One region of the Inquilinus sp. OTU3971 genome, then DNA from elsewhere that is predicted to be linked to it. Evidence: riboswitches for the same ligand, from Rfam matches in the RefSeq annotation. Region 1 holds a riboswitch; each other region holds the start of a gene.

Region 1 (4,098 bases):
CCGGCGAACGTGCGGATGAGATGTGTGAATCCGATAGCCCCCTGCGGGAGGGGGAGGAAGAAAAAAGGCGGTTCTGTTCTGATGATCGATCCTACTCCCCCCGCAGCAGCTTCTGCAGCGGGGCGGCCTGGCGCAGGATCGGCGACTTGATGACGATGTAGCTGAAGTACTTCTCGATGCCGAGACGGCGGTCCAGCAGCGCCTCCATCACCTGCTGGTAATGGGCGATGCTGCGGGTCAGGAAGCGCAGCAGGTAGTCGTAGCCGCCGCTGACCATGTGGCACTCCAGCAGCTCCTCCACCGTCGCCAGCCCGGCCTCGAAGCGGATGAAATCCTCGCGCCGGTGGTCGCTCAGCGTCACCTCGGTGAACACGGTCACGGTCTCGGTCAGCTTGGCCAGCGCGATGCGGGCGCCGTAGCCGGCGATATAGCCCGCCGCCTCCAGCCGCTTCACCCGCTGCAGGCAGGGGCTGGGCGACAGGCCGACCGCGTCCGCCAGCGCGGCGTTGGTGATCCGCCCGTCGGCCTGCAGCCGGGCCAGGATGGCGATGTCGATCCGGTCCAGCTTCGGCGCCATCCTGCCCTCGTCCGATCGGCTGCGGGACTCAGCCCCGCAGCGCCTCCTGGTGAGCTTTTGCCAGTTCCGCCATGCTGGTGAAGCGGAAATCGACCTTGGGCTCGGTCGCCGGCTTCATGGTGGCGCCGAAGCCGCCCTCGGCGTGGCGGCGGTGGATCCAGCAGGTGGCCAGCCCCGCCGCCGTCGCCGGCTCGTGGTCGTGGAACAGGCTCTCCGCCGTGTGCAGCACCTCGCCCGGGGCGATGCCCATGCCGCCCAGCTTCTCCAGCATGTAGTCGAAGTTGCGCGAAGCGGGCTTGTAGCTGCCGATGTCCTCGGCGGTGAAGACGGCGTCGAACTCGACCTGCAGCCGGACATTGCTGAGGGCGAAGCTGGCATTGTCGACATTCGAGAGGATGGCCAGCTTGTAGTACTTCTTCAGGTACTGCAGCGCGCCGGCGGTGTCGGCGAAGGCCGGCCAGTCCTTGATCGAGCGGCCATAGGCCAGCGCCTCCTCCCAGCTCGCCGTCACGCCCCATTCCTCGGCCAGGCGCTTGTAGACGATCGCCAGCAGCTCGCTGTAGCGCCGCGCCGGGGTCCAGCGCTGCTGTGCCGATTCATGGCGGGCATGGGCCTCCAGGATCCGGTCGCGGGTCAGCGGCTGCTTGGCACGGGCGGTCAGCGGTGCCAGCGCGTTGACCATGCCGGTCTCCCAGTCGATCAGCGTGCCGTAGCAGTCGAAGGTCAGGATCTTGAAATCGGTCAGCGTCATGATGCGTCCTCCGGTTTCGATTTCCCGATTGTCCGCCGGCGGTGCCGGCAGGGGCTGCGCATTCGCATCCGGCGGCGGCAGAGGCTGGCGCAGCGCGGTCGCTCAGCAGCAGGAAATGCCGAGTCGCCGGGGGCTGGGACTCGTGTCGCAGCCGCGTCATGGCGTGTCGGCTCTGGAGCGTGCGGGGCCGCGGAGTCGCGCCATGATCGCCGCCAAGAGGTGCCGGTCCGATGCTGTGGAACAGAGCAGCGGCGGATCGGAGAATTGGGAAGCCGGTGGAAGTCCGGCGCTGCCCCCGCAACGGTAACGGCGGTGTAAGGTGCGGCAGGGGCCACTGGAGCGATCCGGGAAGGCGCCGCACCGGCCAAGAAGCCCGCCGGAGCCCGGAAACCAGCCTCGAGGGAGTTTGTCTCGATGATCGCGGTGGGCGGTCGGCGGGCATGTTCGCGAGGGTCCGGTTCGGTCGCCGGTCCTCGGGGGCGCGTACCCGGAAGCCACATCTGCGACCGTGCCCAGAGGAGAAGATCGGGTATGGAAGCGCGTTCGGCCATGTTGATGGATCTGCTGTCCCGCGCGCCGGGCTTCAGCCTGAAGCGGGATTTCTACACCAGCCCCGCCTATCTCGCGCTGGATCTGGAGCACATCTTCTACAAGGACTGGCTGTTCGTCGGCCATGCCTGCGAGGTGACGCGGCCGGGTGATTTCCTGACCGTGCAGATCGGCGAGTATCCGGTGATCGTGGTGCGCGGCCGCGACCGCGCCATCCGCGCCTTCCACAATGTCTGCCGCCACCGCGGCTCGCGCCTGTGCACCGACGAGCGCGGCTCGCGCCCGCGGCTGGTCTGCCCCTACCACCAGTGGACCTACGACCTCGAGGGCAAGCTGATCTTCGCCCGCGACATGATGGATGCGATCGACCCGGCGCAGTTCGGGCTGAAGCCGGTGGCATGCCACGAGGTCGGCGGCTGGATCTTCATCTCGCTGGCCGAGCAGCCGCGCGACTTCGAGCCGTTCCGGCGCATGGTCGAGCCCTATATGGCGCCGCATTTCCTGGCCGAGGCCAAGGTCGCCCACAGCTCGACCATCATCGAGCGCGGCAACTGGAAGCTGGTGATGGAGAACAACCGCGAATGCTACCACTGCTCCGGCAATCATCCGGAGCTGTGCCGCGTCTTCTCCGACCAGCCGACCCTGACCAGCGGCCAGAAGGGGATGGAGGAGAACCCGGAGATTCTCGAGCACTGGCAGAGCTGCGAGGCGATCGGCCTGCCCAGCCGCTACCAGATCTCGGACGACATGCAGTATCGGGTGATGCGGGTGCCGTTCATCAACGACGCCCATTCGATGACCATGAGCGGCCAGCCGGCGGTGAACCGCCTGCTGGCCGAGTTCCCGACCACCAAGCTCGGCTCGATGCTGCTGTACCACTACCCGAACAGCTGGAACCACCTGCTGGCCGACCACGCGCTGAGCTTCCGCATCCTGCCGATCAGCCCGACCGAGACCGAGGTCACCACCAAATGGCTGGTGCACAAGGACGCGGTCGAGGGCGTCGACTACGACCTCAAGGCGCTGACCGAGGTGTGGACCGCGACCAATGACGAGGACCGCCGCATCGTCGAGGAGAACCAGCGCGGCATCCTGTCCCCGGCCTATGAGCCCGGGCCGTATTCGCGGATGCATGAGGGCGCGGTGATCCAGTTCGTCGACTGGTATGCCGACACCCTCACCCATCGGCTCGGCGGCGGCACCGCCGCCACCTCGATCCGCGACGTGGCCTGAGGCGGCAGGACGTGCCCGGCCCTCTGAGCGCGACGCCCAAGTTGTGGAACGCGAAGACCACGCGGCTGCGCTGCATCGGCATCCGCGAGGAGGCGCCGGACGTCCGCACCTTCCGCTTCGAGGCGGAGGACGGCAGCTGGTTCTCCTACCGCCCCGGCCAGTTCGTGACGCTGGAGCTGCCGGCGGGGCCGGAGCCGGTCCTGCGCACCTACACCCTGGCCTCCACCCCGTCGCGGCCGCACCACGCCAAGATCACCGCCAAGGTGCAGCCGGGCAGCGTCGCCACGCGCTGGCTGTTCGACAGGCTCAAGGTCGGCGACGCGCTGACGGCGCACGGGCCTACCGGCCGCTTCTCGCTGCTCGACCACCCGGCCGAGCGCTACCTGTTCCTGTCGGCCGGCAGCGGCGCCACGCCGATGATGTCGATGGCGCGCTGGCTGTTCGACACCGCGCCGCAGACCGATGTGGTTTATGTCCATTTCGCCCGGCGGCCGCAGGACCTGCTGTTCCGGTCGGAGCTGGGCTACATGGCCGAGGTCGCGTCCGGCCTCAGGCTGCGCTTCGTCGTCACCGGCGCGCCGGCGGGCGAGGGCTGGGCCAGCGGCCGGCTGGAGCGGGCGCTGCTCTCCGCCCTGTGCCCGGACCTGGCCGGGCGGACGGTGTTCTGCTGCGGCCCGGATCGGTTCATGGAGGCCGCCCGGCACGTGGCGGGCGAGCTCGGCGTGCCCTCGGCGCGCTGGCACGAGGAAAGCTTCGGCGCCACTCCGGCGCCGGTGCCGGTGGCATCCCCGATCGCGCCGCCGCCGGAGACGGCCGGGGAGGGGATGCAGGTCGCCTTCACCCGCTCCGGCCGCAAGGCGGCGGTGCTGCCGGGCCAGACCGTTCTGGAGGCGGCGGAAGGTTGCGGCCTGCGCATCCCGACCGCCTGCCGCCAGGGCCTGTGCGGCACCTGCCTGGTGCGCAAGCTGAAGGGCGAGGTGCGGATGGA
Region 2 (5,614 bases), on a different contig from region 1:
GCGCGGCACCTGCCGCTGTCGACCGTCGGGCTGCTGCAATACCTGGCGCCGAGCATCAACCTGGTGCTGGCCACGCTGGTGTTCGAGGAGCCGCTGCGGCCGGCCACGCTGGTGACCTTCGCCTGCATCTGGGCCGGGCTGGCCCTGTTCACCTTCGACGCCACCCGGCGCGCGAGGATGCCGGTGGCTCCGCGCCACGGCGTCGGCTGATAACAAAAAGGGGCGCCCGGAGGCGCCCCTTTTCTCGTCGGACAGCCGGCTGAGATCAGCGGCTGTAGAACTCGACCACCAGGTTCGGTTCCATCTGGACCGGATACGGCACATCGGCCAGGGCCGGGCTGCGCACGATCTTGCCCTTGAAGGAGCCGTGGTCGACCTCGATGTAGTCCGGCACGTCGCGCTCGGAGGACGAGATCGCGGCCAGGATCACCGGCAGCTCACGCGACTTCTGCTTGATCTCGATCACGTCGCCGTCCTTGACCTGGTAGGAGGCGATGTTGAGGCGCTTGCCGTTCACCAGGACATGGCCGTGGTTGACGATCTGGCGGGCGGCGAACACGGTCGGGACGAACTTCATCCGGTAGACGACGGTGTCCAGGCGGCGCTCCAGCAGGCCGATCAGGTTCTCGCCGGTGTCGCCCTTGCGGCGCACGGCCTCTTCGAACAGGCGGCGGAACTGCTTCTCGCCGATGTTGCCGTAGTAGCCCTTCAGCTTCTGCTTGGACATCAGCTGCGTGCCGAAATCGGTCGGCTTCTTGCGCCGCTGGCCATGCTGGCCCGGGCCGTATTCGCGGTTGTTCAGCGGGCTCTTCGGACGGCCCCAGAGGTTGACGCCGAGGCGGCGGTCGATCTTGTGCTTCGAATTCAGGCGCTTGCTCACGCGCTCGATCCTCTCTCATGTTGTCCCGGTAGGCCCTGCCAACGGCAAGGCGGGGCGCCGGCTCGTGCGCCGGACCCACGTTCCCAGGAATGGAAGCGGTGAAAAACGCCATTCCGGCCCGGATGTCAAGCCCGAAGCCGGCTTCCGCTACCCCGGCAGGTAGTGGATATGGGGCCGGCCGTGATGCGGCGACCGTTCGACATGGGCGCGCACGCCGAACACCTCGCGGATCCGGGCCTGGGTCAGGATCTCCTCCGGCGCGCCGGCGCAGACCACCCGCCCGTCCCGCAGCAGCGCCACGGCGTCGCAGAACATGGCGGCCAGGTTGAGATCGTGCAGGGCGACGATGCTGGTGGCCGGCAGCCGGCCGACCAGCGCCAGGATCTCGAGCTGGTGCTGCACGTCGAGATGGTTGGTCGGCTCGTCCAGCAGCAGCTCGGTCGGCGTCTGGGCCAAGGCGCGGGCGATCTGCACCCGCTGCCGCTCGCCGCCCGACAAGGTGTGCCAGGACTGGCCGCGCTTGCCCTCCAGCCCGACCCGGCGCAGCGCCTCCTCCACCGCCGCGTCGTCGCGGTCGCCCCAGGGCGACAGCGGGCCGCGATGCGGGGTGCGGCCGAGCCGCACCACATCGAGCACCGTCACCTGCATGTCGGTCGCCGCCTGCTGCTCGACCAGGGCGACGCGGCGGGCGATGGCGGCGCGGGCCAGGCCGGCGATGTCGGCGCCGCCCAGGGTGATCACGCCGCTCTCCACCCGCCGCAGCCGGCAGATCAGGCGCAGCAGGGTGGATTTGCCGGCCCCGTTCGGGCCCAGCAGGCCAAGCATCCGGCCCGGCGCCGCCTCCAGCGTCACGCCGTCGACGATCATCCGGCCGCCGGCGGCCCAGCGCACGTCATGCGTCGCGATGGTCATGCCTCCCGCCTCGCCCGGTACAGCAGCACCGCGAAGGCCGGCGCGCCGAACAGGGCGGTGACCACGCCGATCGGCAGGATCTGCTGCGGGATGATGATGCGGGAGACGATGTCGGCCAGCACCATGAAGATGGCACCGATCATCGCCGTGGCCGGCAGCAGCCGGGCGTGGCCCGGCCCGACCAGGAAGCGCGCGGCATGCGGGATGACGAGGCCGACGAAGCCGACCGACCCGACGATGCTGACCATGGTCGCCGTCATCGCCGCGGTCGCCGCGAACAGCACCACTCGCACCCGAGTGACGGCGATGCCGAGCGAGGCCGCCGCGTCCGCCCCGAAGGTGAAGGCGTCGAGCGCGCGGGCGTGCAGGATGCACAGGACGAAGCCGGCCGCCGCGACCGGCATCGCGACCTGCACATCCGGCCAGCGCACCCCGCCGAGGCTGCCGAGCAGCCAGAACATCACGCCGCGCGCCTGCTCGGCACTGGCCGAGGTGGTAACGATGGTCGAGGTCAGGGCGTTGAACAGCTGCGATCCGGCGACGCCGGCCAGGATGACCCGGTCGACGCCGCCGCCAACCCCGGCCGCCAGCAGCGACACCAGGACGAAGGCGAGGACGGCGCCGATGAAGGCGCCGCCGGACAGCGAGACGGCGCCGCCGCCGAATCCCGCGATCATCACCGCGACGGCGCCGGTCGACGCCCCGGCGGAGATGCCGAGGACATAGGGCTCCGCCAGCGGGTTGCGCAGCAGCGCCTGCAGGATCGCGCCGGACAGGGCCAGCGCGGCGCCGCAGCAGGCCGCGACCAAAGCGCGGCTGAGCCGGTAGTCCCAGACTACGCCTTCCTGGATCGGGCTGAGCGCGAAGCCGGCGCCGAACAGCCGGTTGGCCAGCGCCTGGACGGTGGTGGCCAGGGGGATCGCCATCTCGCCGATCGACACGGCCAGGGCGATGGCCGCGACCAGCACCGCCAGGGACAGCACGGCCAGCAGGACGCGGACGCCCCAGCCGCCGCCGAGGAGCGGCCTCACCCCCCGAGCCCGAAGCTCTTGATGCCGCTGGCCACCGCCTCGATGCCGTCGACGGCGCGGATCGAAGGCTGCATCGCCTGCACGTCCATCACCACGAAGCGCTTGCCCCTGACCGCCTCCAGCCGGCTGGCCACCGGGTCGGTGGCGAGGAAATTCAGCTTCACCGCGGTGTCGTCGGCCGGGTAGCGGCGGCGGCTCATCTCCGCCATCACGATGATTGCGGGGTTGGCGGCGGCGATGCGCTCCCAGCTCACCAGCGGCCACTCCTCCTCGGTGGTGATGACGTTGCGGGCGCCGAGTTGCTGCAGGATGTAGGCCGGCACGCCGTTCTTGCCGGCGACGAAGGCCTCGCCCGCGACCTCCTTGCTGGAGAACCAGAACACCATCGGGACATTGCCGAGCCGGGCACCCGCCACCGAGGCGATGGCCGCGGCCTCGCGCCGCTGCAGCTCGGCCACCAGCGCCTCGCCCCGGTCGGCGACGTCGAAGATCCGCGCCAGGTCGCGGATCTCCTGATAGACGAGGTCCATGCTGAACAGCTGCTTGCGCACGCCGTCGCCGCCGCCGGAATTGTCCTTCTCGACGCAATCGGCCGGCGAGATGTAGGTCGGGATGCCGAGGCCGGCGAACTGCTCGCGGGTGCCGACCGAGCCCTGCGGCCCGACATGCCATTCGAACTGGGCCGTCACCAGCTCCGGCTCCTGCCCGACCACGGATTCGAAGCTGGGGTCGTTGTCGGCCAGGCGCGGGATCCTGGCGTTCGCCGCCTCATAGGCCGGCAGCACCGGACCGAACCAGACGGCCGTGCCGACGATGCGGTCGGCCAGGCCGAGCGACAGCAGGATCTCGGTGCTGCTCTGCCCGATCGACACGGCGCGTCGCGGGGCGTGGTCGAAGGTGACGTCGACGCCGCAGTTGCGGAGCGTCAGCGGATACTGCGTCGGGTCGGCCCACGCCGCCGGCGACAGGACGAGAAGCCCGGCCAGGGCCAGGGCACGCGAAGGGAAGGACCGGAACGCCATCACGAGAACCTCCTGCCCGGGCCACCCCGCCCGGGAAACGGATTGCGCTGCGACGGCAGGTCTCCTGGCTCGCGGATCATGGCTTCGCGCCTGCCTTCCCACCCGCGCCGCGGGCAGTGGCATGGCCCTTGAGGGGCCACGAGGACGCTCGGCGATCCGCTGACAGTTGCGGGGGCAGCCACGGATTCCGCCCCCCTCACACTCGATTGGGGGGCGCCACCGTGTTCCCTTTTGATCCCATGCGGGAACCGTCGCCGGACTGTGTATCAGCGGTGCCGAGAGCTGGTCAATCGAGGCGGATATCCCAAGCAGGGCGATCCGACGGAGGTGCCGCTGGATTGCCGCGCCCCTTCGGGGCTCGCAATGACGGTTTCATCTCCTTGGGCAGCCCCCAGCACCGGCGCTCAGTTGCTGTCCAGCTTCGGCGGCCTGGGCGGCGGCCTTGCGGGCGGCTCATCCGGCGTCGGTTTCGCGACTGGGGGTCGAGGGCGCTTCGGCTTCGCTGGAGGATCCAGGGTCTCGGGCCGGGCATAGGGGCGACAGCGGGTGCCCGCTCTCCTCGATCGCCCAGGGCTCGGCCTACCACAGGCTCCAGTCCGGCTCGACACGCAACCCTCGGCAGAAGCGGGCGACAACCTCGCCGATCGGGAGGTCGCCGACGTCCTGCCTGAACTCGTCCCTCCTTGAGCCGGTCGTCCAGCTCGAACACATGCCGCGGCGAGATGGTGCCCGGCCAGCGGCCCCGGCACCGCCGAGGCGCCACGAGGTCTCGCCAGACCGTAGGGTGGCCGGCGTCAGTCGTCCCCGGTGAAGAAGTCCTCGTCCAGCCGCTTGAACTCGATCGCCCGGCTGGTGCGGACGCCGACATTGTATTCGATCATCAGGTCGGCGAGGCGCTGGCCGTCGATCAGGATCACGCGCTGCGCGAGATGCTGGACGAAGTCCTTCGCCTGCTGGCTGAAGCTCGAGGTCGTGACGAAGACGCCCTTGGTCGCGCCACGCCCCACGAGACTGCCGACGAAGGCCTGGACTTCGGGCCGGCCGACCGTGACATCGGCGTAGCGCTTGGCCTGGATGTAGATGCGGTCGAGCCCCAGCCGATCCTCGTTGATCTCGCCGTCGACCCCGCCGTCGCCGCTGCGGCCCAACCGGGTGGCGGCGCTGCGATGCGAGCCGCCATAACCCATGGCGACCAGGAGATCGACGATCACCTGTTCGAAGAAGCTCGGGCTGTTCTGCAGGATGCGCTGCAGCAACTCGTCGCGCAGCGCCGCCTGCAGGGCGAGATGGGCGGCTTCGATCTGCTCTTCCGGTGTGGTCGAGGCCGTCGGCTCGGTGGCGGAGAGAGCGGCCTCGGGAGGCTCTCCGGCTTCGCCGGCCGCCGCCGCGCCACTGCGACGGAATTCCTGGAAGCTCGGGTACTGCAACAGCAGCTCGACGTCGATCCGCTCCGGGTTGCGCGCGAGCAGAACGCGCCCGGCCTCGCTGGCGACGAAGCGGCCGCGGCGGGGCGAATCGATCAGCCCGGCTTTGCCCATATAGAACTTCGCCCAGTGAATCCGGTTGTGCAGGATCTTCTGCCGGCCGCTGGGCAGAAGCTGGTCCCGCTCCTCCGTGGTCAGGCCGAATTCGTCGGCAATCTGGTCTTCGAGATCGGGCACGCGGGTCTCGCCCAGAGCGGCGTGCCGCAGCACCGGCAACATGAGCGTCTGATAATCGGGAATCGCCATCGTCGCCTCACGCCATCGCCTTGGGCGGCCGGCCCCGCC
Region 3 (5,614 bases), on a different contig from region 1:
CCAAAGGCAAATTGTACGACGATATTAGGGCACCGGGAGGCCGTTCGGATAGAGGCGGATTTGTCGAGCCGCGTGCCCTGATCCCGCCATCTCCCGATGCTGTGCTGCGGCGAACGCGTCGGGAGGGCGAGCGATGATCGGTCGGCGGCAGATCCTGATCGGCATGGCCGGCATGTTGGCCGTCCGCACCGCCCGGGCCGAAGCGCCGGACTGGCCGCGGCGGCTGGCGGCGGCGGCCGAGGCCCAGATCGGCGTGACCGTGACTTACGACCCGGCCTATGCCCGTCTGGCCTATCCCGGCGGCGACGTGCCCCGCGACCGCGGCGTCTGCACCGATGTGGTGATCCGGGCCTATCGCGACGCCTTCGGCATCGACCTGCAGCGCCTGGTGCACGAGGACATGCGGGAGAACTTCTCCCGCTATCCCCGGTCCTGGGGGCTGTCGCGACCGGATCCCAACATCGACCACCGCCGGGTGCCGAACCTGCAGGCCTTCTTCCGCCGCCGCGGCCGGGCGCTGCCCGCCGAATCGCCGCAGGATTTCGCCGAGGGCGACCTGGTGACCCAGATGCTGCCGGGCAATCTGCCGCACATCGCCATCGCGACGGCCAAGATCGGCACCAGCGGGGCGCCGCTGGTGGTCCACAACATCGGCGGCGGGACCCGGCTGGAGGATCGGCTGCTCGACTTTCCGGTCACCGGCCGCTACCGCTTCATCACCGGCTAGGCCGGCGCGGATTCCACAGCAGGCAGACCCGGCATGAAGGCCGCCATCTTCGATCTCGACGGCACGCTGGTGGACAGCGCGCCGGACATCGCCCATGCGGTCAACCGCATGCTGGCCGACCGCGGCGCCCCGGCCCAGGAAGTGGCCTTCATCGAGACCCTGGTGGGGGAGGGGGCGCGCATGCTCGTGGTCAAGCTGCACCGCGCGCTGGGCCTGCCGGAAGAGGATGTCGACCGCGACACCCGGATCTATCTCGACCACTACGCCGCCCGGCCGGTGGCGGAGTCCCGGCTCTATGCCGATGCGGCGACGGCGCTGCCGGCGTTGAAGGCCGCGGGCATCCGGCTCGGAATCTGCACCAACAAGCCGCAGCGGCTGGCCGAGCAGGTGCTCGACCGGCTCGGGCTGCTGCAGCATCTGTCCGCGGTCGTCGGCGCCGACACCACGCCGCATGTGAAGCCGGACCCGCGGCCGCTGCTGCACACGCTCGAGGCGCTGGGCGTGGCGCCGGGCGAGACGGTCTATGTCGGCGACACCGGCATCGACCTGGCCTGCGCCCGGGCGGCCGGGGTGCCCTGCCGGATCGTCGACTGGGGCACCGGCCCGGCCGTGCCGGTCGAGGACTCGGCGCGGCTGGGCCGCTTCGCCGACCTGCTGCCGGCGTAGAGGGTCAGCGGGACAGCGCGAACCGCCCGCCGGTGGTGCGGCGGGCGAGGGACCGTTCGGCCAGGGCGCCGAACCCCAGGCCGATGGTGGTCCACAGCACCGCATGCATGCCCAGCGAGGCGATCCGGAACTGCCACAGCAGGTCGGCGGGGAAGCCCTCCGGCACCTCGTTCACCACCGGCAGGGCTAGTTGGGCGACGACGATGATGGCGATATAGACTGCCCCGGCGATCATGCCGGCCGCCCAGCCGCCATGGCGCCGGGCCAGGCCGAGGGCGAGGTTGACCGCCAGCACCAGGGCCGCGACCGAGATCGCCAGCATGATGAAGAACAGCGTCGTGCGCTCGCCGATCGTGTCCGGGTTGCCGACCGCGGGCGGGTTGCCTGGATATTTCAGCCCGGGCACCACCACCAGCGCGATGAAGGCGGCGAGCGCCAGCAGCGCCGCGGTGGCGCGGGCGTCGAGTCGGCCGACCCGGCCATAGGTGAAGGCGAAGACCAGAGCGAACAGCCCGCCGATGGCGGCGCCGTACACGACCGCACCGGTCGCCAGGCCCAGCCCGGCCTGGGTCTCGCGGCTGACCAGCTCGGGCTCCTCCGCCTCGGCGGTGGCCGAAGCCGCGGCGTCCCCATGCTCATGCGAATGGCCCAGCGTCCCTTCGAGGGCGATGGCCCGGTCCACCTGGGGTTCGCCGAAGATCCGGGCGAAGCCGAAGGCGAGCAGCCCCGCCAGCACGCCGACCAGCATGCCGCGCAGCAGAAGGCTCCCAACCATGGCGGTTGGCCTCAGTGGCAGGGGAAGCCGAGCAGATGGCGGCCGTCATGCACGAATTCATGCACATAGCTGCCGGAGAAGATCGCGGTCGCGCCCTGCTCGGCGCCGACGAAATACACCGCCAGCAGCAGGATCAGCCCGGCGAACACCGCCCAGGGCAGCACCTCGCCGACCGGAATCGGACCGACGGGAATGGAAATCGGACGGGCCGTGGCGGTGATGTCGGACATGATAGCGCTCCCCTGGGATTCGCGTCCCGTTGATATGCACCCGGGCCATGACGGGGTCTGACTTCCGGAACCGCGTCGGCGACGCCGTCCCGGTCACAGTGGCGCGACCGTGCCGGATTTGCACCGGCTTCCGCATCCATGGCGAACCGGCTGCAGCATGGGTCGCGGCCTGCTTTCTGTCAATCGAAGCCGCGGCCCGCCCTCGCGGCCCCGAGGCCGACCTGTGCCAAGGTCGAGGATCGCCCATCCTTTGATGTATCGGACTACCCGTCGGCACAATGGTGGGAGGCGGTTGCGATCCGCGATCCTCCATCTCGTTTCCGGGCGCGGCCATGAGGTGAAGGGGGATGCTCCTCGACCGAGACGGCGCTCGATATTCTGTCCGCGAGAGGTGAACCATGAAGATCGTCGTCATCGGCGGCAGCGGGCTCATCGGTTCGCGCGCCGTCGATCTTCTGCGCGCATCGGGCCACGATGTCCTCGCCGCCTCCCCCAGCACCGGCGTCAACACCCTGACCGGGGAGGGGCTTTCCGAAGCGCTCGACGGCGCCGGGGTGGTCGTCGACGTCGCCAATTCGCCTTCGTTCGAACCCCAGGCCGTGCTCGCGTTCTTCGAGACCACCGGCCGCAACCTCCTCGCCGCCGAACGCACGGCCGGCATCCGCCATCACGTGGCGCTCTCCATCGTCGGCACCGACCGGATGCCCGACAATGGCTATTTCCAGGCCAAGGTGGCGCAGGAGAGGCTGATCAAAGCGTCTGGTGTGCCCTACACAATCGTGCGTGCCACCCAGTTCATGGAATTCCTCGGCGCCATCGCCGCGTCGAGCGTCGTGGACGGGGTAATCCGCCTGCCGGGCGGTCTCTTCCAGCCCATCGCCGCCGCCGATGTCTCGGCCATCGTGGCGGAGACCGCGATCGCCGCGCCGCAGGACGGCACCTTCGAAATCGCCGGCCCCGACCGGGCCCCCTTCGACCGCATCATCGCCCGCTATCTCGATGCCGTCGGCGACACCCGTCCCGTCGTGAGAGATCCCCAGGCCCGCTATTTCGGCGGCACGGTCGAGGAGACCTCGCTGGTGCCGCTCGGCGAGGCACGGCTCGGCCGCATCTCGCTCGACGCGTGGCTGCGCGACCATCGCCCCGCCTGACACCGGCATCGCCCGTCAAGGACATCCCGCCATGAAACACACCATTCTCGCAGCGCTTCTGCTCGCGATCCCCGCGAGCTCGGCCTTCGCCGAAGGTTCGGGCTCCAAGAACGCCAGGGTAACACTGGTCTACGAGCACGCCTTGCCGAACGTGCCCGGCAAGAGCCTCAAGGGCGTTCTCGTCGAATACGGGCCGGGCGGCTACTCGCCCGCGCACACCCATCCCAGATCGGCGCTGATCTATGCCACCGTGCTGGAAGGCGCCGTCAAGATGCAGATCAACCAGGGGCCGGTGCGCATCTACAAGGCCGGCGAGAACTTCACCGAGATGCCGGGCGACCATCACGGCGTCAGCGCCAATGCCAGCGAGACGGAGCCGTCCAAACTCCTTGCGGTCTTCGTCGTCAACACCGACGAAACGGAGCTGGTGATACCGGACCCGAAATGAGCATTGCCGTGTGGTCGTATCCCTGCCGCGGCCGGTGACCCCATAGGATCGGCTGCGGTTGGTTTGGGCGGGATCGAGCGATCTGCTGCCGATCGCCCTCGGGCTGTGCTTTGCTGGCGGCGAGCACCACCGCCGCCGAACGGTCCCGCCGATGCCGACCCGCCTGACGCTGATCTGCCACGGCGCCACCGCCGCCACCCGGTCCGGGGCGTTTCCCGCCGACGAGCCTTTGGAGGAGCGCACTTTGGCGCGTGCGGCCACGCTGAAGCCGATGATCCGGCGGGCCGACCGGGCCTGGACCAGCCCGGCGCTGCGGGCGCGGCAGACGGCGGCGGCGCTCGGGCTCGATGCCGTGGCGGAGCCGACCCTGCGCGACGTCGATTCCGGGCGCTGGGCCGGGCGCCGGCTGGAGGAGATCCAGGCCGAGGAGCCGGACGGCGTCATCGCCTGGCTGGCCGATCCGGAGGCCACACCGCATGGCGGCGAGGCGCTGTCGGCGCTGCTGGGCCGGGCCGCGTCCTGGCTCGACGCCCGGGCCGGCGACGGCGGCCACGGCATCGCGGTGACCCATGCGTCGGTGATCCGGGCGGCGATCCTGCATGCGCTGGAAGCGCCGGCGTCGTCCTTCTGGCGCATCGACATCGCGCCGCTGAGCCTGGCCGAGCTGAGCCATGACGGGCGGCGCTGGGCCTGGCGGGCCTCGAGCCTGCCCTCCGCCGGCTGAGGGGGCTTGTCCCGCCGAGCGGCCGATCTCACTTTGGGGAGCAGATCGCGCTTGCGGCCGCGCCCGGCCGCCGGAGACATTCCATGGCCCTGAAGATCGATCCCTGGTCCTTTCCCGCCCCCGAGCTGGACGCCGAAGAGCAGGGCCGCCGCTCGATCGTGCTGGGCGGCGGCTGCTTCTGGTGCACCGAAGCGGTGTACAGCCAGCTCGACGGCGTGCTGTCGGTGCGGCCCGGCTATGCCGGCGGCACTCGCGAGACGGCAGATTACCGCACCGTCTGCACCGGCACCACCGACCACGCCGAGGTGATCGAGGTGGCCTACGATGCCGGCAAGATCAGCCTGGGCCAGATCCTCAAGCTGTTCTTCTCGATCGCGCATGACCCGACCCAGAAGGACCGCCAGGGCAACGATGTCGGCCGCCAGTACCGCTCGGCGATCTTCTACGCCGACGAGGAGCAGAAGCGGGTGGCCGAGGCCTATATCGCCCAGATCCAGCGGGACCGGCTGTTCGACACGCCGGTGGTGACCGAGGTGGTGCCGCTGGAGGCCTTCTACGAGGCCGAGGCGTACCATCACGACTACGCCGCCCGGAACCCGAACCAGCCCTATATCCGGGCGGTCTCGACTCCGAAGGTCGAGAAGCTGAAGGCGGTGCATGGCGACCTGCTGAAACCGGCGGCCAAGGCGGGCTGACGTCTCACACCCCGCAACGCGGGCACAGGTCGCGCAGCGGGCAGGCGCCGCAGGCCGGGGCGTGGGCGGTGCAGATGGTCTGGCCCAGCAGCTTCATCAGCCGGTGGAGCTCGGCCAGATCATCGGCGTCCCACGCATCCGGCAGCTGGCGCATCAGCTGCTCATAGCCGGCGTCGTAATCGGCATCGAGCGGCAGCA

The links. Region 1 has a riboswitch for cobalamin ahead of AAHM41_RS22305 (aromatic ring-hydroxylating oxygenase subunit alpha). Riboswitches for the same ligand answer to the same signal wherever they lie in the genome.
Region 2: linked by a shared signal. The riboswitch ahead of AAHM41_RS35345 (ABC transporter substrate-binding protein) and the one ahead of AAHM41_RS22305 (aromatic ring-hydroxylating oxygenase subunit alpha) in region 1 are both predicted to bind cobalamin.
Region 3: linked by a shared signal. The riboswitch ahead of AAHM41_RS26570 (CbtB domain-containing protein) and the one ahead of AAHM41_RS22305 (aromatic ring-hydroxylating oxygenase subunit alpha) in region 1 are both predicted to bind cobalamin.

The regions. Positions count from the first base shown of each region.
Region 1 is NZ_JASATH010000093.1:26,247-30,344, reverse strand. It holds gene AAHM41_RS22315 (Lrp/AsnC family transcriptional regulator) at 92-577, opposite strand; gene AAHM41_RS22310 (haloacid dehalogenase type II) at 606-1,328, opposite strand; cobalamin riboswitch at 1,529-1,741, shown strand; gene AAHM41_RS22305 (aromatic ring-hydroxylating oxygenase subunit alpha) at 1,860-3,110, shown strand; gene AAHM41_RS22300 (hybrid-cluster NAD(P)-dependent oxidoreductase) at 3,122-4,098, shown strand, end outside.
Region 2 is NZ_JASATH010000230.1:6,298-11,911, forward strand. It holds gene rarD (EamA family transporter RarD) at 1-210, shown strand, start outside; gene rpsD (30S ribosomal protein S4) at 266-880, opposite strand; gene AAHM41_RS35335 (ABC transporter ATP-binding protein) at 1,028-1,792, opposite strand; gene AAHM41_RS35340 (FecCD family ABC transporter permease) at 1,789-2,823, opposite strand; gene AAHM41_RS35345 (ABC transporter substrate-binding protein) at 2,820-3,845, opposite strand; cobalamin riboswitch at 3,883-4,113, opposite strand; gene AAHM41_RS35350 (restriction endonuclease) at 4,640-5,575, opposite strand.
Region 3 is NZ_JASATH010000126.1:7,526-13,139, reverse strand. It holds gene AAHM41_RS26585 (DUF1287 domain-containing protein) at 134-727, shown strand; gene gph (phosphoglycolate phosphatase) at 761-1,393, shown strand; gene AAHM41_RS26575 (CbtA family protein) at 1,398-2,168, opposite strand; gene AAHM41_RS26570 (CbtB domain-containing protein) at 2,180-2,398, opposite strand; cobalamin riboswitch at 2,430-2,581, opposite strand; gene AAHM41_RS26565 (SDR family oxidoreductase) at 2,797-3,549, shown strand; gene AAHM41_RS26560 (cupin domain-containing protein) at 3,581-3,997, shown strand; gene AAHM41_RS26555 (histidine phosphatase family protein) at 4,056-4,721, shown strand; gene msrA (peptide-methionine (S)-S-oxide reductase MsrA) at 4,805-5,416, shown strand; gene AAHM41_RS26545 (endonuclease III domain-containing protein) at 5,421-5,614, opposite strand, start outside.